Linked DNA regions of Luteitalea sp. TBR-22. The protein of the gene in region 1 interacts with the protein of each later gene in a pairwise test. Links are inferred from orthologs where the notes say so. Each region holds a gene or a part of one and is shown in the gene's direction. Other genes may lie near its edges. The genes, in order: eno and rpe.

What was found.
Region 2: the proteins of eno (region 1) and rpe interact in binary tests that used the Escherichia coli proteins (3 or more experiments, as listed by UniProt). The link is inferred for Luteitalea sp. TBR-22 from one-to-one orthologs.

Annotation. Positions count from the first base shown.
Region 1 is NZ_AP024452.1:584,470-595,618, reverse strand. What follows is about bases 2,436-5,345. They hold eno (phosphopyruvate hydratase), read left to right. Parts: upstream 2,436-3,191; coding sequence 3,192-4,499; downstream 4,500-5,345. Other genes in these bases: gpmI (2,3-bisphosphoglycerate-independent phosphoglycerate mutase), read left to right, coding at 4,603-5,345; glgC (glucose-1-phosphate adenylyltransferase), read left to right, coding at 2,436-3,077. In the rest of the region: TBR22_RS02485 (TonB-dependent receptor), read right to left, coding at 1-271; TBR22_RS02480 (hypothetical protein), read right to left, coding at 349-1,524; more of glgC, read left to right, coding at 1,797-2,435; more of gpmI, read left to right, coding at 5,346-6,141; TBR22_RS02460 (hypothetical protein), read right to left, coding at 6,301-6,600; TBR22_RS02455 (ABC transporter ATP-binding protein), read left to right, coding at 6,821-7,801; TBR22_RS02450 (ATP-binding cassette domain-containing protein), read left to right, coding at 7,801-8,673; TBR22_RS02445 (VOC family protein), read left to right, coding at 8,842-9,234; TBR22_RS02440 (glutaminyl-peptide cyclotransferase), read right to left, coding at 9,251-10,090; TBR22_RS02435 (GDSL-type esterase/lipase family protein), read right to left, coding at 10,352-11,149. UniProt on the Escherichia coli protein: Catalyzes the reversible conversion of 2-phosphoglycerate (2-PG) into phosphoenolpyruvate (PEP). It is essential for the degradation of carbohydrates via glycolysis.
Region 2 is NZ_AP024452.1:3,418,753-3,429,814, forward strand. The notes cover bases 852-3,674. They hold rpe (ribulose-phosphate 3-epimerase), read left to right. Parts: upstream 852-1,835; coding sequence 1,836-2,513; downstream 2,514-3,674. Other genes in these bases: TBR22_RS14145 (RsmB/NOP family class I SAM-dependent RNA methyltransferase), read left to right, coding at 852-924; TBR22_RS14150 (PASTA domain-containing protein), read left to right, coding at 1,099-1,833; TBR22_RS14160 (thioesterase family protein), read left to right, coding at 2,510-2,911; TBR22_RS14165 (NAD-dependent epimerase/dehydratase family protein), read left to right, coding at 2,908-3,674. In the rest of the region: more of TBR22_RS14145, read left to right, coding at 1-851; more of TBR22_RS14165, read left to right, coding at 3,675-3,849; TBR22_RS14170 (outer membrane protein assembly factor BamD), read left to right, coding at 3,825-4,808; pgsA (CDP-diacylglycerol--glycerol-3-phosphate 3-phosphatidyltransferase), read right to left, coding at 4,831-5,391; TBR22_RS14180 (sugar phosphate nucleotidyltransferase), read left to right, coding at 5,460-6,512; TBR22_RS14185 (phosphomannomutase/phosphoglucomutase), read left to right, coding at 6,574-7,941; TBR22_RS14190 (hypothetical protein), read right to left, coding at 8,141-9,037; TBR22_RS14195 (CBM20 domain-containing protein), read right to left, coding at 9,368-9,718; TBR22_RS14200 (alpha-amylase family glycosyl hydrolase), read right to left, coding at 9,715-11,062. UniProt on the Escherichia coli protein: Catalyzes the reversible epimerization of D-ribulose 5-phosphate to D-xylulose 5-phosphate.

The DNA of each region.
Region 1 (11,149 bases):
CGACCGGGACGGCGGAGAAGACGAAGCGCCCGGACTGATCGGTGACCCCGAACAGCGCGTCGGGCCCGAGGGCCGAGACGGCCACGCCGGCAAGCGGCGCGCCGCGCTCATCGGTGACCACGCCTTCGATGCGCCCAGCGACGAGCGCGACCCCAGGAGCCACCGATGACGGACCTGTGTGTGCGCGTGCCTGCACGAGCGGCTGCGCGTCTGCCGTGGGGGCGAGACTCAGGCCGAGCGCGAGCGCCGTCAGCGTCACCGATCGGGTCATGGGAACTCCAGTGACAGGTCCACAGGAACGCTCCGCGGGAAGGTCCCGCGGGGCGCCCCGGGTTCACCGTCGACGACTCAGGAGCCGGCGACCGTGAACGCCACGTCGTGGGTCAGGGACTTGCCGGTCTTATTGTCCGTCACTTTGATGGCCAAGCGGTAGTCCCCCGGCTCGAATACCTCGACGGGCACGTTCAGGCTGCCGACCAGCTGATGCCCCTGGGCCACGTCGAAGCCTGGCGGCAGGGTCTCGCTGTTCAGCTTCTGGGGCGCAACGCCCCGGAACTTGGCCTCGCCGAGCGGGCCCTTCTTGTAGGGCTGCCACTCGATGGTGACGTCCGGCTTCTTGTCGTCGCCGAGCGCCACGCCGTAGATGATGAAGAACACCGAGAGCTCGTCGGCCTTGGTGAACTTCCCATCCACGGTCGGCGAGACCTCCAGGTTGCCGATGACGTACGGCTTGAGCTTCTGGGCCTCGCCGGTCGGCACCTCGGCCAGCGGCGTGACCTTGTTGGCCACGAACACGCTCGAGATCTGGAACGTGTCGGCCCAGTAGTTCGGCACCGTGATCGTCGCCTTGTGGACCGCGACCTTGAGCGGGCCAGCGGCCGCCGCCGGGTCCTTCACCGTGACGGCCACGTACGCGTCGTACTCGCCGGCCGCCACGCTGAACGGGCGGCTGAAGGTCAGCGGCCCGCCCGGCCCTCGCGGCGTCGCCGTGAGGTCGTAGTAGTCCTCCCAGGGGTACTCGACGCCGGAGACCGACTGCCCGGCCAGATCCTGGGCTTCCTTGCCCTTCTTCTTGTTCTTCTTGTCCTGCTTCTCCTTCTCCTTCCGGGCCTTCTCGTCGAGCACCGGCGGAGCGGCAGGCGGCTGGGCGCCCTTGGGGGCGAGGCGGATGTAGGCGCCGAAGTTGGCCCCCTTGCCGATCACGTCCGGCTGGATCGTGACCGTGAACGGCGCGTAGATCTTGTTGTCGGACGCCTTCAGGTAGTCGATCCCGAGGGTCATCTCGACCTTGGTGGCCGGGTCGGCGGCCACCGAACGCGTTGCCGGGTCGGCGTTGAACACCGTGGTGCCCGCCTCACCCTTCATCGCCTCGTTGGTGGCCCCGACGATGGCGCTGATCAGCACCTGCTTCGGGTCCGCGGGCGGGCCCGCCTTCTCGTCCTTCTTCTGGGCGTACGCCGGCGCAAGGCCGAGGGCGACGGCAAGGCCCGTCGCAAGCCACGTGATTCGAGTCGTCTGTCGCATGAAGCCTGGTCCCCCGGCATGCGGCAGCGCATGCCCAAGATTCCGCATTCTAAGACCGTTGGCGGGAAAGTCCAAGGCACGGCGCGCCCGGATTTCCGGGCGAAAGCGCCACGGTCGCCCGACGGGCGCTAGAATTCCTGTCGCTGACGCAGGGGTCGGCCGGCGGGCCCGCAGGGCCCGACGCCACCCCGCCTGACGCGCCCCCGGCGGGGCGCATTCGGCGCGCAGGGCCGGGCTGGCCCGGTGGCGCGCGCACTGGACCCGGGTGGCCCATGCTCAACGACTCGCTCGTGATCGTCCTGGCCGGAGGGGTGGGCGAACGCCTGTTCCCCCTGACGAAGGAACGCGCCAAGCCTGCGGTGTACTTCGGCGGTCCCTACCGCATCATCGACTTCACGCTCAGCAACTGCATCAATGCCGGCCTGCGCCGCATCTTCATCGTCACGCAGTACAAGAGCCTGTCGCTGAACCGCCACATCAGGATGGGCTGGAACGTCGTCGCGGAGGAACTCGGCGAGTTCATCGAGATCCTGCCGCCGCAGAAGCGCGTCAGCGACAACTGGTACCTCGGGACCGCCGACGCGGTGTACCAGAACCTCTACTCGGTGGTCCGCGAGGGCCCCAAGCGCGTCGTCATCCTCTCGGGCGATCACATCTACAAGATGGATTACTCGAAGATGCTGCGCTGGCACATCGACAAGGGGGCCGCGGCGACGGTGGCGACCTACGAGGTGCCCGTCGCCGAGGCGGCGCGGCGCTTCGGCGTGCTGCAGGTGGACGAGGAGGAGCGGGTCATCGGGTTCGAGGAGAAGCCGGCCGAGCCCAAGCCGATCCCCGGCATGCCGGGCGTGGCGCTCGCCTCGATGGGCATCTACGTCTTCGAGGCCGACCTGCTGATCAAGGCGCTCGAGGAGGACGCCGGCAAGGACGCCAGCAAGCACGACTTCGGCAAGGACATCCTGCCGTCGCTGATCGGCCACGCCCCGGTGTACTCCTACCGCTTCTCCGACGAGAACAAGAAGGCGGGCAAGTACTGGCGCGACATCGGCGAACTCGACGCCTACTACGAGGCCAACATGGACCTCGTGCAGGTGAGCCCGGAGTTCAACCTCTATGACCCGGAATGGCCGATCCGGACCTGGATGCCGCAGGCGCCGCCGGCCAAGTTCGTGTTCGACGACGAGGGGCGGCGCGGGCACGCGCTCGACTCGATCATCTCGTCGGGCGTGATCGTGTCGGGCAGCAGCGTGCGCGGCAGCATCCTGTGCCCCAACGTCCGCGTGCACAGCTACTGCGACATCGACCGGAGTATCCTGATGCCCGGGGTGCGCGTCGGTCGTCACGCCAGGATCCGCAACGCGATCATCGATCGCGACGTGTTCATCCCGCGCGGCGCGGTCATCGGGTACAACCTCGAGGAGGATCGGAAGCGGCACACCGTGACGGCCAAGGGGGTCGTGGTGGTGACCACCGACGACGAGCCCTGGATCGAGCCCCCCGTCGACACCAGGCGACAGCAGGAGCAGGAAGCCGACGCGCGCGGACAGCACTAACGGCTTCGCCCATCGGCCTTCGTCATCCGGCCTTGGGCCTTCGTTCCGATTCCCGATTCCCGACTCCCGACTCCCGACTCCCGATTCCCGTCTTTCCCTGAGGAGCCCTACGCAGTGATCATCAAGCAGGTCATCGGACGCGAGATTCTCGACTCGCGCGGCAATCCCACCGTCGAAGTCGACATCACCCTCGACAGCGGCGCCTTCGGGCGCGCGGCAGTGCCCTCGGGCGCGTCGACCGGCGAGCGCGAGGCGCTCGAGCTGCGCGACGGCGACAAGGGCCGCTACCTCGGGAAGGGCGTCCGGAAGGCGGTCGCCAACATCAACGGCGAGATCGCCAACGCCATCGTCGGCAAGGAGTTCGACCAGACCTCGCTCGACGACACGATGATTGGCCTCGACGGCACCGAGTTCAAGAGCCGCCTTGGCGCCAACGCGCTGCTCGGCGTGTCGATGGCGGCGCTGCACGCCGGCGCCGCCGAGAAGAAGGTGCCGCTGTACGAGTACATCGGCGCGCTGCGTCACGCGCTCGCCGGTGGCGGCGCGGCCGACCTGTTGCCGTCGCCGATGATGAACATCCTCAACGGCGGCGCCCACGCCGACAGCTCGGTGGACTTCCAGGAGTTCATGGTGATGCCGCTCGGCGCGCCCAGCTTCTCGGAGGGCCTGCGCTGGGGCGCCGAGATCTTCCACACGCTGCGCGGCATCCTGAAGGGCCGCGGCCTGTCGACCGGCGTCGGCGACGAGGGCGGCTTCGCGCCGAGCCTCAAGAGCAACCAGGACGCCCTCGACGTCGTGATGGAGGCAATCACGAAGGCCGGCTTCAAGCCGGGCGAGCAGGTGTGGATCGCGCTCGACACGGCGTCCAGCGAGCTGTACAAGGACGGCCAGTACGTGTTCAAGAAGTCGGGCTCGCCCACCCGCACCAGCGAGCAGATGGTCGAGCTGTTCACCGACTGGGTCCGCCAGTACCCGATCTGCTCGATCGAGGACGGCCTGGCCGAGAACGACTGGGACGGCTGGAAGCTGATGACCCAGACGCTCGGCGACAAGGTGCAGCTGGTGGGCGACGACGCCTTCGTGACCAACCCGAAGATCCTGAGCGAGGGCATCGCCTACGGCATCTGCAACTCGCTGCTGGTCAAGGTCAACCAGATCGGCACGGTCACCGAGACGCTCCGCGCGATGAAGATCGCCTGGGACGCCGGCTACACGACGATCGCCTCGCACCGCTCGGGCGAGACCGAGGACAGCACCATCGCCGACCTCGCCGTGGGCACCCGCGCCGGCCAGATCAAGACCGGCTCGGCCAGCCGCAGCGACCGTACGGCCAAGTACAACCAGCTGCTGCGCATCGAGCAGGAGCTGGGCAGCAAGGCCAAGTACGCCGGCAAGTCGGCCATCAAGCAGTTCAAGGCTTAGGGCTCAGAATGAAGGGGGGCGAGCTCCAGCGTATCGACTCCCCTTCATCCTGAATCCTGAACGCTGAATCACTCCATCCGCTTCAACGCACGAACAGGGAACCATGTCGAGCAAGCGCGCCCCCGTGGCGCTCATCATCCTTGACGGTTGGGGCCTCCGCGAGGAGGCCGACCAGAACGCCGTGAAGCTGGCCGAACCGCCGGTCTTCACGAAGCTCTGGGCCACCTACCCGCACGCCACCCTGCAGGCCTCCGGTGAAGCGGTGGGCCTGCCAGCCGGGCAGATGGGCAACTCCGAGGTCGGCCACACCAACCTCGGCGCGGGGCGCACGGTCTACCAGGACCTGACGCGCATCGACAAGGCCATCAGTGACGGCACGTTCGCGCAGACCCCGGCGCTGCGTGCCGCCATCCAGGCCGCCATCGACAAGGGCACGGCCGTGCACCTGCTCGGCCTGCTGTCGGACGGCGGCGTGCACAGCCACCAGCAGCACCTCCACGCGCTGCTCCACCTGGCCAGGGACATGGGCGCGCCGAAGGTGTTCGTGCACGTGATCACCGACGGCCGCGACACCTCGCCGCAGGGCGGGCGCGGCTACGTGCGCGAGCTCGAGGCGGTGTGCGCCCAGACCGGCGCGCGCATCGCCAGCGTGTCCGGGCGCTACTACGCCATGGACCGCGACAAGCGCTGGGAGCGCGTCAAGCTCGCCTACGACGCCATCGTCACGGGGACGGCGCCCCAGGGCTCCACCGCCGGAGGGGTCATCGCCGAGGCGTACGACAAGGGGACGACCGACGAGTTCATCCTGCCGGCGACGCTGGTGGACGACCGGCGCCAGCCCATCGGCCCCATGGCCGACGGCGACTCGGTGATCTTCTTCAACTTCCGCGCCGACCGGGCCCGCCAGATCATCCGCGCGCTGCTCGCGGACGACTTCGACGGCTTCCCTACGGGCTCCCGCCCGAAGGTCCAGCTGACGACGTTCACCGAGTACGACGCGACGTACCCGTACCCGATCGCGTTCCCACCGCAGGCCGCCACGCAGTACTTCGGCGAGGTGCTGCAGGCGCACGGGCTCACCAACATGCGCCTGGCCGAGACGGAGAAGTACCCGCACGTCACGTACTTCTTCAACGGCGGCGTCGAGACGCCGTTCGCCGGCGAGGATCGCGTGCTGCTGCCGTCGCCGAAGGTGGCCACCTACGACCTGCAGCCGGAGATGAGCGCGTCAGGGGTCGCCGACGCGTTCGTCGACAGCGTGTCCAACCGCAAGCACGACGTCATCATCTGCAACTTCGCCAACCCGGACATGGTGGGACACACCGGGAGGCTCGACGCGGCGATCGCGGCGATCAAGGCCGTCGACGCGTGCCTGGGCCGCTGCATCGACGCCCTGCTCGCGGTCGGCGGCACGGCCATCGTCACGGCCGACCACGGCAACGCCGAGCAGATGTGGGACTACGAGCTGAACGCCCCGCACACGGCCCACACCACCAACCTGGTGCCCGTGATCCTGGTGGGGCCGGACACGGCGGGCAAGACGATCCACGACGGCGCGCTGACCGACGTGTCGCCGACGCTGCTGCACCTGCTGGGGCTGCCGCAGCCGGCGGAGATGACGGGGAAGAGCCTGATCGACTGAGGTGGCAATTTGAGATTGGAAATTTGAAATTCGGGCGCGCCGGCTTCGCCTCGCGCGGCGAGGGCCGGAGGCCAGGCCGCCCGCAATTTCGATTTTCAAATTCCGAATTGCCAGCACATGCACGAAGGGCCCGCTGATACCAGCGGGCCCTTCGTGTCTCTAGACCTCTTCCGTCGCCGCATCCGTGGCGATGCGCAGCGACTTGAGGAAGCGGCGGTCGTTGTCGGTCATGGCCACGTGGCGGGTGGCATGGGAGGGGCGCCTGGCCGGCGTGGCCGCGCGCCTGGGCGGCTGGCCCGACCGGGCAGCGAAGCCGATCTCGGCGTCGAGGGTCACCCGCAGGTCGTACCCGGCTTCCCGCGCACGCGCCCGGCAGGCATCGACGCGCGGGTCAGAGGCGACGGCCTCGGCCATGGCGGCAGCCAGATCCTTCGCCAGGCGGTTCAGGGTGTCGTCCACGCTGTTCTCCCTTCGGGCACGCGGGGGAATGCCCTGCGCCCAGCCCGACGAGGCACACCGGATCTGCGGGGAGGATCGGTGCGGTCGGGCGACAGCTGCGTTTCATGAAGCGGCGGTCCAGATGTGATCGACGGATCTTGGCGGATTGTATCGACCGGTGTCCCCCCACCGCAAGGCGTCCCGCCGGAGGGCCGGGTGGTACGATCGGCCCGCCGTCGCCATGCCGCTGCTCTCCGTCCGTCACCTCTCGACAGGATTCCCCCACGGGGACCGGTGGCTCCCGGCCGTCCAGGACGTGAGCTTCGAGATCGCCGCAGGGGAGACGCTGGCGCTGGTCGGCGAGTCGGGCAGCGGCAAGTCGCTGACCGCCTTCTCCCTGCTGCGGCTGGTGCCGCCTCCCGGGCGCATCATCGCCGGCGAGATTCGCCTCGACGGCCAGGACCTCATGGCCCTTCCGGAAGCGGAGATGGAGAAGGTGCGCGGCGCCCGCATCTCGCTGATCTTCCAGGAGCCGATGAGCGCCCTCAACCCGGTGCTGACCATCGGCAGCCAGCTCGTCGAGGCGATGACCGTGCACGGGCGCGGCGGCACCGACCCGAAGACCGCGGCCCTGGACCTGCTCGCCACCGTCCGCATGGACGACCCGGCGCGCCGTTTCGGGGAGTATCCGCACCAGTTGTCCGGCGGGCTGCGGCAACGGGCCCTGATCGCCCTGGCCCTCTGCTGCCGCCCGGCGCTGCTGGTGGCCGACGAGCCCACCACCGCGCTCGACGTGACCATCCAGGCCGAGATCCTCAACCTGCTCCGCCAGTTGAAGCACGAGTTCGGCCTGTCCCTCCTGCTCATCACCCACGACCTCGGCGTCGTCGCGCACACGGCCGACCGGGTCGCGGTCATGTACGCCGGCCGGATCGTCGAGGTCGGCCCGGTGCGGGCCCTGTTCAAGAACCCCGCCCACCCGTACACGCAGGCGCTCCTGCGGGCGATGCCCGGGTCGACGCACAGCGCGCGGCGACTCGAGCCGATCGAGGGGCAGGTGCCGGCGCTCGACAGGCAGCCGCCGGGATGCGCCTTCGCGCCGCGGTGCGCCTGGCGCCACGACGCCTGCGACGCCGCGCCGCCCGACATGTACCCGGTCGACGAGACCCATGCGTCGCGGTGCGTGCTGGTGCGCGAGGCCGCCGAGCTCGCCCGAGAGTGATGCCGCTGCTCGAGGTCGAGGGACTCGGCAAGCGCTACGAGCAGCGCGCCCTGTGGCGCCCGGCGCGCGTGACCGACGCCGTGCGCGACGTGAGCTTCGCCATCGACCCCGGAGAGACGTTCGGGCTGGTCGGCGAGTCGGGCTCCGGCAAGACGACCACGGGCCGGTGCGTGCTGCGGTTGATCGAGCCGACGTCAGGGCACGTGCGGTTCCGGGGCGAGGACGTGCTGGCGCTCGACCGGAAGCGACTGCGCGCATTGCGACGGCAGATGCAGATGGTCTTCCAGGACCCGTATGCGTCGCTGAACCCGCGGCATCGCGTGTCGACGATCCTCGAGGAGCCGCTCGACATCCACCAGGTGGGCACGCCGACGTGGCGCAGGGCCCGCGCCATCGAGCTGCTGGAACTCGTGGGCCTCGACCGCGACGCCATCACGCGGTATCCCCACGAGTTCAGCGGCGGCCAGCGTCAACGGATCGGCATCGCCCGGGCGCTCGCGCTCGAGCCGTCGCTGATCGTCGCCGACGAGCCGGTGTCGGCGCTCGACGTCTCCGTGCAGGCGCAGATCGTCAACCTGCTGGCGCAGCTGCAGCAGCAGTTGTCGCTGACGTATCTGTTCATCTCGCACGACCTTCGCCTCGTGCGCCACATCTGCACGCGGGTGGCCGTGATGTACCGGGGACGCATCGTCGAGCTGGCTCCCGTCGCGGCGCTGTTCGATTCGCCGCGCCATCCCTACACGCGCGCCCTCCTGTCGGCCGTGCCCGTGCCCGACCCCGACGTGCCGCCGCAGCGCATCGCCTTCGATCCGGCGAGCGTGGATCTCGACGCCCCACTGACGGAAGTGGCGCCGGGACATTACTCGCGCTGAGCGTCGCGCGGGCGCGCCGCTCAGCGCATGACGGCCTTCGGCCTTCGTTCTTCGGCCTTGGAGGCCTGCGCCCTCCTTCGGCATTCCCGACGGCCCAAGGCCGAATGCCCAAGGCCGAGAGTGACGGCTGCCATGACGAAGGCCGAGCTCTGTGCTACCGTGCCGCGCATGCCCGGACCACTGACTGCTGCCGCCATCGGCCAGATCGCACTGACCGTGGCCGACATCCCCGCCGCCGTCGCGTTCTACCGCGACGTCCTCGGCCTGACGCTGCTCTTCGAGGCGCCGCCGAACCTCGCCTTCCTCCGGGCTGGCGACATCCGGTTGATGCTGACGCTGCCCGAGGACGGCCCCGGCCCGCCGGGAACGGCGTCGGTGCTCTATTTCAAGGTGAGCGGCATCGTGGAGACCGAGGCCGCCTTGCGCCAGAACGGCGCGAGCTTCGAGAAGGGTGCGCACTGCATCGCGGTCATGCCCGACCACGAGCTCTGGATGGCGTTCTTCCGCGATCCTTCGGGCAACCTGCTCGGATTGATGGAGGAGAAGCGCCCGTCGACGTAGCTCGGGGCGAGTCCCGTCAGCCCCGCCTGACGAACTTCACCTCGAAGACCCACGGCCACAGCTTGCCGGTGATGAGGAAGTTGCCGGTCTTCGGATCGTGAGCGATGCCGTTGAGCACGTCCACGCCGCGTGAGCGCTCGGTGGCGGTGAGCAGGTTCGACATGTCGATCCAGGCCGTCACCACGCCCGTCTTCGGGTCGATGCGCGCGATCCGGTCTTCCTGCCAGATGTTGGCGTAGAGCGCGCCGTCGACGTACTCGAGCTCGTTGATGCGCTCGATGGCGCGATCGCCGTCCCGGACGCGCAGCCGGCCTATCTCCTCTTGCGTCTCCGGGTTCCAGAAGCGCAGCGTGTCGGATCCGTCGCTCATGATGAGCCGCTGCCCGTCGTAGGTGAGCCCCCAGCCCTCGCCGCTGTAGGTGAACTCCTTCAGCTTCGCGAAGGTCTTGCGGTCGTACACGAAGCCGACGCCGGTCTGGTAGGTGAGCTGCACGATGCGGTCGCCGACCACCGCGATGCCCTCGCCGAAGTACTTGCTGTCGAGCTCGATTCGCTGCAATGCCGCGCCGGTCTGCAGGTCGACGCGCTTGAGCGACGACTGCCCGTGCAGGCCCGTGCCCTCGTAGAGCTGCCCGTCGGCGATGGTCAGGCCCTGCGTGAACGACGCCGGGTCGTGCGGGTGGCTCTTGATGATCTCGTAGCCGTAGGACTCGACCGCCGGTGCTGCCGTGGCGACGGCTGCAGGTCGGGCCTGCGTCGACGCTTCGGGTGCGGGCGTGGACGAGGATGCGCCGCAGGCGACGACGAGCGACGAGGCCCCGAGCAGGGCGACGGCGAGGCGGGACGGGAGGGACATGGGGAACAACTTTAACGCTTAACGTTTGACGTTTAACGCCTGACGTTTGACGTTTGACGTTTGACGTTTGATGACGATTGGCCCAGACGTCGACCGGCCGCTCGGACGTAGGCGTCGACCTTGGTCGACGCTGAGGGGGGCGACCGGGGAGGGACCCGGTTGACCGTCGCGCAGTCGTGACGCCTGGACAGGGTCGACTCGGCTTCGCATTCCCGGCATCGCGGCTTGCCCTGAGCGACGTCGAAGGGCATCGCGGCCTTCTCAACCGGCGGTTCGCTCGAAGAGCCGTCGGATGACCTCGAAGTACGTCTCGGCGATGAGGTCGTAGCCGGCCGGGGTCGGGTGCAGGCCATCAGTGCCGATGAGCGGCGACTGCTCGCCGCCAAACGCAGCGTACAGGTCGGCGCAGCCGGTCTGGTAGCGACGACACAGGTCGAGGATGCGGCCGTTGATGTTCCGGATGTCGGCGGGCGGCGTCGTGCCTTTCGACGAGTTCGGCCGCTGCGGCGTGAGCGTGGCCAGGATCACCGACACGCGACGGCCCTGCGCGTCGCGCGTGATGCGCTCGAGGCGCGTGATCACGTCGGTGATCGAGCGGGCGCCCTCTGTGTTCAGGTCATTGGCGCCGCCCTGCAGGATCAGCACCTGCGCGTTGCTCTGCCGCAGCGCCGCCGGGTAGCGGTCCTCGATCTGGTCCATGAACTGCCCGGGCACGCCGGCGTTGGTGAGCGTGAACGACTGGTCCGGGTAGCGCTCGCGCAGCAGGAACTCCAGCTTCTGGACGTACGTGTCGCCCTGCAGCACGCGCTCGAGGCGCGACGTGGTGCCGAACGTGAAGCTGTCGCCGAGCGAGAGGAACCGCTCCACCGAGAGCGTCGGCGCGATCGCCACCGTGACGCCGAAGTTGCAGGAGGTGGTCTGCGCGCGCGCGTCAGTGGCCGTGCAACTCACGGTCGAGGAACCGACAGGCACGGCGACGCCCGAGGCCGGCGTGCACGCGACGCTCACGGGAGCAGTGCCACCGGTGGCCTGCGGCGTGACGTACGTCAACGGCACCGG
Region 2 (11,062 bases), 2.8 Mb from region 1 along the record:
GTGCCGGTCGGCGACCCGCGCTGGCGCGAGCAGGCGCTCGCCTACCTGGCCATCACCGGATCGCACCCGCGCTGGCTGGTCGAGCGGTGGGTCGACAGGCACGGCTACGACGCGGCCGAGGCCTGGATCCGCCACGACAACACGTCGGCCGACGTCACCGTCTGGCCGATGCCCGGCCGCGGCGTCCTGCCGGAAGACCTGCACGGGCAGCCGACGCGCTTCGTGCCCGGCGGCCTGGTGCTCGACGCCGGCAAGGACGCGCTGCCGCTGCTGCGCGAGGCCAGGGCCTACGCTCAGGACGAGGCCTCCGCGGCCGTCGGGCTGGTGGCCGCCACCGTGGCGCGGGGCCGTGTGCTCGACGCCTGCGCGTCGCCAGGCGGCAAGAGCCTGGTCATGCACGGCCGGCTGCCCGCGGGCAGCCGCCTGATGGCCAACGACTTGCGCGCCCGGCGTGTGACGCTCCTGGCGCAGACGCTGGCGCGGATCCCGGGCGCTGCCATCCCGGTGCTACGCAGCGACGCGGCGCGCCTGCCGTTCTCGGCAAGCCTCGATGCCGTCCTGGTGGATGCGCCCTGCTCCGGCCTCGGCACGCTCCGTCGCGAGCCCGACGTCCGCTGGCGGCGCGGCCCCGGTGACCTGCCAGCGCTGGTGGCCACGCAGCGCGCCCTCATCGAGGAAGGTCTGCGGGCCCTGGCCCCCGGCGGCCGGCTGATCTACGCCACGTGCTCGAGCGAGCCCGAGGAGAACGAATCGCTGGTAGCCGACGTGCTGGTGGCCCACCCCGAGTTGACGCGCATCGACCTGCGCACGGCAGCGCTGCCCGCCTCGATGGCGCCGCTGCTGACCGACGAGGGTGCCCTGCGCACCTGGCCGCACGCGCACGGCCTCGACGCCTTCTACGCCGTGGTCCTGCAGAAGCCTTGACCATGCGGTAGCCGTCGCGCTCGCGCGACGGTCTCTGACCTGGGCTGGCCATGACTGACCGTCGCCCAAGGGCGACGGCTACGACCAACGGCCGACTGCCCACTGCCCACTGCCGACTGCCGACTGCCGACTGCCGACTGCCCACTGCCGACTGCCGACTAGAATGGTGTGCTGATGGAATCGGGTCGAGGGTTCACCGGACGGGTCTGGGGCGCGGGCAAGTTGCTCGTGCTGCTGGCCTTGCTCGGGCTGACGTACGCCGTCTCGTTCGGCATGGCGATGCGGCTCGCGCTGCGGACGCGCGACGTGCGCGTGCCCGACCTGCGTGGGCGCACCGTCAACCAGGCCAGTTCCTCGCTCACCGAACTCGGCCTGCCGCTCAAGGTCGAAGAGTCGCGGCGCTCCGACCCGAAGGTACCGGCAGGCCTCATCCTCGCGCAGGATCCCGTGTCGGGCAGCACCGCTCGTCGCCCGCGCAGCGTGAAGGTGTGGTTGAGTGCCGGGCCGACCGTGAGCCGCGTGCCCGCCGTGACCGGCCTCACTGAGCGCACCGCGCAGCTGCGCCTCGAGAGTGAGGGGGTCGGCATCCGGGGTCTCGCCGCCATCCGCTCCTCGGCCTTCCCCGCCGGCATCGTCGTGTCGCAGAACCCGGCGCCCGGCGCCGCGGCCGACACCGTGTCGTTGCTGGTCAACCGCGGCGAGCGGGGTGCCACCTACGTCATGCCCGACCTGATCGGCGTCAACGCCCAGCGGGCCGCGGAAGTGCTGCGGGTGCGGGGCTTCCGCGTGGCGCTGGTGGCCGAGCAGCCCTACCCCGGCGTTCCCCCCGGCATCGTCCTGCGACAGTCGCCGCTCGGCGGCTTCCAGATTGCGCCCGGCGACGCCATTTCCCTGGAGGTCAGCCGGTGAGCGTGCGTCTCGCGCCGTCGGTGTTGAGCGCCGACTTCGCCGCGCTCGGCGAAGACGTGCGGAAGGTGGCGGCGGCCGGCGCCGACTGGATTCACGTCGACGTGATGGACGGCCGCTTCGTGCCCAACATCAGCATCGGCCTGCCCGTCGTCGCGGCCCTGAAGCGGGTGTCGCCGGTGCCCCTCGACGTGCACCTGATGATCGTCGAGCCGGAAAGGTACGTGGATCAGTTCGTGGAGGCCGGCGCGGCGTCCCTCTCGGTACACGTGGAGGCCACCGACCACCTGCACCGGTTGGTGCATCGGATCCGGCAGCTGGGCGCTCGGCCGGGCGTGGCGATCAACCCGGCCACCTCCCTCGACACGCTCGCCGAGATCGCGCCCGACCTCGACATCGTCATCCTCATGTCGGTCAACCCGGGCTTTGGCGGGCAGGCGTTCATCGAGCGGAGCTACGACCGGCTGCGCCGGCTGCGCGACTTCCTGGATCGGGCGGGGAGCCAGGCCCTGATCACCGTCGACGGCGGGGTCGATCCCGGTCGGGCCGAAGCCGTGGTCGCCGCGGGAGGCGACGTGCTGGTGGCTGGCGCGGCCGTGTTCGCCGCCGCCGATCCCGCCGCGGCGATGGCCGACCTGCGGGCCGCCGGCACGCGTGGCTGGCAGGCGCGCGGCGCGCGATGAGCCGGGTGGCGGGCGCTGCCCGCATCCGCGTCCGCTATGCCGAGACCGACCAGATGGGGGTGGTCTACCACGGCAACTACTTCGCCTGGTTCGAGGTCGGCCGCGTCGAGCTGCTGCGACAGCTCGGCTGGAGCTACAAGGCTCTCGAAGCCGACGGCGTGAGCCTGCCCGTCATCGAGGCCACTTGCACGTACCTGCACCCGGCGCGGTACGATGACGAGTTGGAGATCCGGACGACGGGCCGCATGGCGAGCGCGCTTCGGGTCGAGTTCACCTATGAGCTGGTCCGGCTGGAGGACGCCCGCGTGCTGGCGACGGCCCGGACGATGCACGTACCCGTCAACCGCGACGGGCGGCCCTGCCGCCTGCCGGTGGCGTTGAGGGAGATCTTCTCGTGAGGGCACTCGTGACCGGCGCGGCGGGCTTCATCGGCTCGACGCTGACCGACCGCCTGCTGGCGCAGGGCGCCGACGTGGTCGGCATCGATTGCTTCACGGACTACTACCCGCGCGCGCTCAAGGAGACGAACCTTGCCGGGGCACGCCAGTCGGCGCGCTTCGAACTGGTCGAGGACGACCTGCTCGACACCGACCTGGCGGCCCTGCTCGACGGCGTCACCCACGTCTTCCACCTGGCCGCGCAGGCCGGCGTCCGCAAGAGCTGGGGCCGCGACTTCAGCGTCTACGTGAGCAACAACATCGCCGCGACGCAACGGCTGCTCGAGGAGTGCGCCGGCCGGCCGCTCGAGCGCTTCGTCTATGCCTCGACGTCTTCGGTGTACGGCGACGAGGCCCCGATCCCGATGCGGGAGGATCAGCGCTTGCAGCCGCTCTCCCCGTACGGGGTGTCGAAGCTGGCCGCCGAGCACCTCGGGCACCTGTACTTTGCCAACCATGGGCTGCCGTTCACGGCGTTGCGCTATTTCACCGTGTACGGCCCCCGCCAGCGGCCCGACATGGGGTTCCATCGCTTCCTCACGGCCGCCATGGCAGGCAAGCCGCTCACGCGCTTCGGCGACGGCGAGCAGACGCGGGATTTCACGTACGTGGCCGATGCGGTGACCGCCACGGTCGCGGCGGCCACCCTCGGCGCACCGGGCCGCGTGTACAACATCGGCGGCGGGTCGCGGGTGACCGTCAACCAGGTGTTCGAGATCATCGGGCGCCTCGTCGGGCGCGCCGTGGAGATCGACCAGCAGCCGCCCCAGAAGGGCGACATGCGCGACACGTACGCGGACACGAGCCGGGCGAGGGCCGACCTCGGCTTCGTCCCGTCGGTGACGCTCGAGCAGGGACTGACAGAAGAATACGCATGGCTACGGACCGAACGCGCATGACGATGGTGATGGCACGTCTCCGGCTGGCAGTGGTGCTCGGCCTCGCGGTGATGGCCGGCGCGTGCGCCACCAAGCGCGGCAACATCCCCACCGGGGTCACCGAGCCCGACAAGTACTTGTACGAGCAGGGCCAGGCCTCGATGACCGACCGCAAGTGGTTCACGGCCCGCGAGTACTTCCAGCAGTTGGTGGACGGCTACCCGCAGAGCCCGCTGCGCGCCGACGCCAAGCTGGGGCTCGGCGACGCGTACCTCAACGACGGCACCACCGAGGGCAAGCTGCGCGCCGAGCGCGAGTTCCAGGAGTTCCTGTCGTACTTCCCGACCCACCAGAAGGCCGACTACGCGCAGTTCAAGCTGGCGATGACGCACTTCGAGCAGATGCCGAAGGCCGAGCGCGACCAGACCGAGACCAGGGCGGCGCTGGAGCAGTTCGAGGCCTTCCGCACCCGCTACCCCAACAGCCCGTTGATGCCCGACGTCCAGGAAAAGGAACGGATCGCGCGCGACCGCCTCAGCGAGTCGATTTACAAGGTGGGCTACTTCTACCACCGGGCCCGCTGGTACCCCGGCGCCATCTCGCGCTTCCGCCAGGTCCTGCAGGAAGACCCGCAGTTCACCGGCCGCGACGCGGTGTACTACTACCTGGCCGAGGCCCTGGTGACCGTCAGGCTCGAGGCGGAGGCCCTCCCCTTGCTGGACAAGCTGGAGGAGGAATTCATCGAGAGCGAGTTCCTCGTCAAGGGCGCGGCGCTGCGGGAGCAGGTCAAGACGACGCTGGCGCAGCGTACGCCCGGCACCGAGGGCAGCCCGACGGCCGCCCCTGGAGCGCCCGCAGCCCCCGGAGCGTCGGGTGTGGTGACGCCGCCGGCCCAGGGCACCACCACGACGCCGGTGGTCAAGCCGGGCACGCCGCCGCCGGCCTCCGGCGTCGACGCCAAGCCCGTCCCTCGCGGGTAGGGCGCGGTCTCCGACCGCGCCGTCAGTCGTTCTTCAGCACCGCGCTGAAGCGTCGGTAGTAGTCCACCGCCGACCAGATCGCCAGCGCCAGCATCACCCACAGCGCGACGGTGCCCACCCAGTTCAAGGGGAACGGCACGCTCGGCGCCAACAGCAATCCGAGAATCGCGGTGACCTGCGCGGCCATCTTGCGCTTGCCGAGGTCGGAGGCCGGCATGGCGACGCCCCGCGCCGTGGCGACGCTGCGCAGCCCCGTCACCGCGAGCTCACGGCCGACCAGGATGGTGACCATCCAGGCCGGCGCGCGTTCGAGCTGCACGAGCGAGATGAGCGCGCCGAGCACGAGGAGCTTGTCGGCGAGCGGATCGAGCCACTGGCCCAGCGCCGTCACCTGGCGATTGCGCCTGGCGAGCCAGCCGTCGGCGAGGTCGGTCAGCGAGGCCAGGCCGAAGATCAGCGCCCCCAGCCAGTTGTGCCCCAGCCCGGTCCACTCCCAGCTGCGCGGAGGCGTGAGCATCACCACGACCAGGATCGGCACGAGCACGATCCGCACGGCCGAGAGGATGTTCGGGAGGTTCAGCATGGGCGGGCGGCGCCATTGTACCCGTCGGGCTGTGCGCCCCGATGCGTGCGGTATGATGTCGGGCTGACATGAAGGCCATCCTGCTGGCCGGAGGCAAGGGCACGCGCCTCCGTCCCCTCACGCTGAACACCCCCAAGCCCATCGTCCCGATCTTCAACCGGCCGTTCCTGATGTACCAGCTGGACCAGCTGCGTCGGGTGCCGGAGATCACCGAGGTGATCCTGAGCCTCAACTACCAGCCGAGGCGCATCGAGGAGACCTTCGGCGACGGCGAGGCGCTCGGGATCAAGATTTCTTACGCCGTGGAGCCGCAGCCGCTCGGCACCGGCGGGGCCATCAAGTTCTCGGCCCAGACGGTCCAGGACTCGGTCATCGTGCTCAACGGCGACGTGCTGCAGCAGATCGACCTGCAGGCCGTGATCGCGCGGCACCGCGAGCGCAAGGCGAAGGCGACGATCGTGCTGACGCCGGTGGACAACCCCAGCGCGTACGGCCTGGTGGAGACCGACGCCGAGGGCAACGTCAGGCGTTTCCTCGAGAAGCCGAAGGCCGACGAGATCACCTGCAACACGATCAACGCCGGCATCTACGTGCTCGAGCCAGAGACGCTCGATCGCATCCCGGCCAACGAGAACTACTCGATCGAGCGCCAGTACTTCCCGTCGCTGGTGGCCAACGGCGAGACGTTCGTGGCGTACGTCAACGACGGCTACTGGATCGACATCGGCACGCCCGAGAAGTACCGGCAGGTGCACCGCGACATCATGGACGGTCGCTACCAGGCTGCCCCGTTCCTCGATGCGCCGGGCGGCGTGGTGGACCTCGGCGCCCGCCTGGAAGACGACGTGCAGATCGAGGGGCCCTGCTTCCTCGACGAGGGCGTGGTGGTCAGGCGCGGCGCGCGCCTCGGCCCGTACGCGGTCCTCGGTCGCCAGTGCCAGGTGGACGACCAGGCGCAGGTGCGCGACTCGGTGGTGTGGGCCAACACGGTCGTGGGCGCCGAGTCGAGCCTCGACGGCGCGCTGGTCGGCCGCAACTGCCACGTCGGGCGCAACACCGTGCTGAGCGAGGGCCGGATGCTCGGCGATCGCAGCACCGTCACCGACTTCAGCAAGCTCTGACGCCCCGCCCCGGGGCTTTCGCGCGCCGGGCCCGCGGGTCCCGGCGCGCCGGGACAGTCGCATGGCAGACGTGAACGTCGTCAACCCCTCGATCTTCAAGGCCTACGACGTGCGGGGCCTCTATCCGTCGGAGGTCAACGAGACCGCCGCCCATGACATCGGCGGCGCGTTCGTGACCTACCTGAAGGCGAAGCGCATCGCGGTCACGCGCGACATGCGCACTTCGTCGCCCGGCCTGGCCGACGCGTTCATCGAGGGCGCGCGCCAGCAGGGCTGCGACGTCGTCGATTACGGAATGATGCCGACCGACGTGATGTACTTCGCGGTGTGCCGCGACGGGCTGGACGGCGGCGCGCAGATCACCGCGTCGCACAACCCGAAGGAATACAACGGCATCAAGCTCGTGGAGAAGGGCGCCAAGCCGCTCAGCGGCGAGCAGGGCCTCAAGGAAATCCGCGAGATGATCATGGCCCGCGAGCTGCCGCCGTCGACGCCGACGATCGGCGGCTACGAGCGCGGCGACGTGCTCGACGACTACCTCGCGCACATCTTCCGGTTCATCGACCCGTCGATCATCAAGCCGTTCAACTGCGTGCTCGACGCCGGCAGCGGCATGGGCGGGCTCGTCGGTCCGCGGATCTTCGCGCGGCTCCCCTGCCGGACGACGCACGTGGCGATGGAGGTGGACGGCACGTTCCCCCACCACGAGTCCAACCCGCTCATCGAGGAGAACCGCCGCACGGCCACCCGCACGGTGCTCGAGCAGAAGGCCGACATCGGCATCGCCTGGGACGGCGACGCTGACCGCTGCTTCTTCATCGACGGGACCGGCGAGTTCGTGTCGGGCGACTTCGTCACCGCGCTCCTCGCCGAGGCGTTCCTGCTGAAGTTCCCGGGCGAGAAGATCATCTACGACGTCCGTGCCAGCTACGCCGTGAAGGACATCGTCGGGCAGTACGGCGGGACGGCGATCATGAGCCGCGTGGGTCATGCGTTCATCAAGCAGCGCATGCGCGCCGAGAACGCGATCTTCGGCGGCGAGGTCACGGGGCACTACTACTTCCGCGACAACTTCTACGCCGACAACGGCTTCATTCCGGTGCTGTTGATCCTGGAGCTGATGTCGCGCAAGGGCAAGACGTTGGCCGAGCTGCTCGCGCCGCTGCGCGAGAAGTACTTCATCTCCGGCGAGATCAACACGAAGCTGGCGACGATGGAACTGGCCGACGAGAAGATCGCGCTGCTCGGCGAGAAGTACAAGGACGCCCACGTGTACCACCTGGACGGCGTGTCGGTGGAGTACCCGGACTGGCACTTCAACGTGCGCAAGTCCAACACCGAGCCGCTGCTCCGCCTCAACCTCGAGGGCGTGACGCAGGCGATCATGGAGCAGCGTCGCGACGAGATCCTGGGCATCATCAGGGGCTGACATCCGCCGGCAGTGGGCAGTCGGCGGGTCGGCAGTCGACGGCCGCTCGCAGCTGCCGCCTCCGACTCCCGACTCCCGACTCCCGACTCCCGACTCCCGACTCCCGACTGCCGACTGCCGACTGCCGACTGCCGAGCCTAGACACATGAGGGCCCGCCCACGGCTGCTGCCAGGGCGGGCCCTTTCCCGTTCCCCACGCCTACTTGCAGGTCGCCGCGATCATCTTGACGTTGGTCACGCGGAGCATTCCGGCCATGTCGCCCTGACCGGCCATGCCGGACATCGAGCCCATGGACGACGTGCTGCCGGTCGTGCTGCCCGTCGTGGTGCCGCTCGTGCTGCCCGTGCCGCCGGCCGCGCCGCTGCCCGTGCTGCCGCTACCCGACGTGCCCTGACCGGTGTAGCCCGAGCTGCCGCTGCCCGCGCCCGCCGCGCCGCTGCCGGTCGTGCCGGAGCTGCCCGTCGTGCCCGAGCCCGAGTGGAGACCCATGGTGCCGTGGCCGGTCAACGTGCCGGTCACCTCGATCTGGTGGCCGACGTGGGCCGCCAGGTTGGTCGAGCCATCGGCCATCAGGTGGTACATGCGCCCGCCCTGCTGCCCGGCGGCCGAACGCGCGTCGGATTGCCCGCCGGTCGCGCTCGGCATGCCGGTGCGCGAGCTGCCCGAGCCATCGGTCACGCGGAGCACGTACATGCCGCCGCTGGCCGCCGCGCCCGAGGCGCCGTAGTTGGCCTGGCCGGCCTGGCCGGTCTGGCTGGTGGCGCCCTGCGTCCCGGACGACGTCGTGCCGCTCGAGCCGGTGGTGCCGCTGCTCCCGGTGCTGGTGCTGCCGGTGGTGCTGCTCCCGGTGGACCCGGTCGAGCCGGTGGCTCCGGTCGACCCGGTGCTGCCGGTGCTGCCGTAGGTGGACGTGCCGCTGCTGGTCGAGGCGCCCGCGCCGCCGCCGGCCTGCAGACAGCCCTGCACGGTGATCTTCTGCCCCGCTTGCTGCGACGACGAGGTAGCCGAGGTGCTCGACGAGCCGGCCTGCTGGGCCGCCGCCGTCATGCTCGCCGCCACGGTGAACATCGTCACCCACTGGAATGTGCGCTTCATTGCTTCGTTCCTCCGTCTTGCCCGGTTGACGCTCCGACTCACGCGAGGCGTGGCCGGGGTGCGGTTCACGGCGAGCCCGTGCCCGCCTCATGCCATCAAGGAGAGGCAAGAAGCGGACCGCGTCTGGAATCGACCGGCAAGGGAAAACAGCGAAGAAACGGCAGAAAACCTGTAGCTCGGGCCTACAGGCGCGTTCAAAGCGACACAGGCGGGCGCGCAACCCGGCCTTGCGGTGGCGTCAGGTATCAGCCGCCGGGATGGCCCGGCCCGGCTCGACCGCGAGATGGCGGCGTGCCCGGACCGGAGCACGCCGCTCATCGGCAACCCGCCTCAGTTGCCGCAGGGCGCGACGTTGCGCCACTGCATCACGGTGTCGTTCCACGACTGGACGCCAGAGCTTCCATAGGTCAGCGTCAGCTGACGGTTCGGGAGCTCGGCACACGAGTCGTCCTTCTCGGTGTACTCCCAGGTGCCGAGCGTGTACTTGTACTCCAGCGCCGTCCCTTCCGTGCCCGTGAGGGTGATCCGCCATGTGGTGGCGTTCAGGCGCGACAGCACCACACCGCCGGGGTTCCATTCCGGCAGCCCGCCGTCGAGCCGATTGAGGGAGCCGGCGATGTACACCTGCCGACCGGTGGCCTCGGTGGTCGAGGGAACGGTGACCGTGAATGTGACGGTCACCGTCCGCGCCTGGGCCTTCGCGGCGACCTCGGCAGACATGGCCGAGCGGTTGAACGACAGGTCGACCGCACGAAGCACGTAGTAGAAGGTCGCCCCGGCAGTGACCGCCGTATCCGTGTAGCTCGTGGCGCCGGCCACCAGGGCCACCGGCACATACGGTCCACCGCTGGTGGACGCCCGCAGGATCTCGTAACCGTACAGCGACGGATCAGCTGGTCCCATCGACCATGCGAGGCTGATGCTCGAGGCGGTGGCCCCACCACGCTCACGCCTGCCGGCGTGGCCGGCGCCGTCGTGTCGCTACTCGCCTGGACGGTGAGCTTCCCTGCCGACGCCGGTGCGTAGCCGTTGCCCGTACCGTCGAGGTCGGCGTAGATCCACTCGCCGCCATTCGTGGTGCTGTAGCGATAGGCGTAATCGAACGCCCCGGTCGCCTCGGGCAACAGGCTCGCCACGAACTCGTCGTTGTTGCCCGCATCGGTGTGGAAGGCGGCATCCACCCACGTCCACGCGCCGGCCGCGGGATCACTCCCCGAGGGGCCGTATCCGAGTTGTGCCCGCAGCGACGGCGTGGGGCCGGGCTGGTTGGTCACGCCGTCGATCCAGGCCTGCCCGTACACACTGGACGTGCGGGTCACGGCACTGATCGTGTGCGTGATCGTCGGCGGCCACTGCAGGTTGGCCCACCCGATCGACAGGCGCGGCATGGCACGCACCTCGTTGGACGAGGCCCCCTCGTTGCCCACCTCGTCGAGGGTGCGGACCACGTAGTAGTACGGCGTGCCGTTGCGAAGCCCGGTATCGGTGAACGTCGTCGTACCCAGGGCAGTCGACACCGGGGTGAAGCCGCCGCCACTCACCGGACTGCGATGGACGACGTACGCCGCCGCCCCAGGCACGGCACTCCAGGCGAGGGAGACGCGGCCGTCCTGCTCGGCAGTGACACGGAGGTCCGTGGCGGGCGGGGGCGGCGTCAGGTCGATCGCTCCCGTGAGCAGCAGCAGCGCGCCCTGCGCGGGCACGTCGACCGTGAGCGCCAGGCCCTCGACCGACACCGTGGCCCCCGGCGCCGCGCCGACGCCATGCGCGACGTGGAAGGAGGTGCCTTCCGGCACGAACCCGCTCATCGGCACCGCGAACGTCCATGGCGTGTCGCCGCGGTTGATCAGCAACGCTGCCGCGTGCGCGTCGGTGCGACGCCCGAGTGCCACGAGATCGTTGGCGTCATCGGCGAGCAGCGTGCGCAGGTCGCCGGCGATCAGGGCCGCGGACTGCCGGCGGACGGCGATGAGGGATTGGTAGTGTCCGAACAGGTCGAGGTCGGGCGTGCCGCCGAGATCCGGC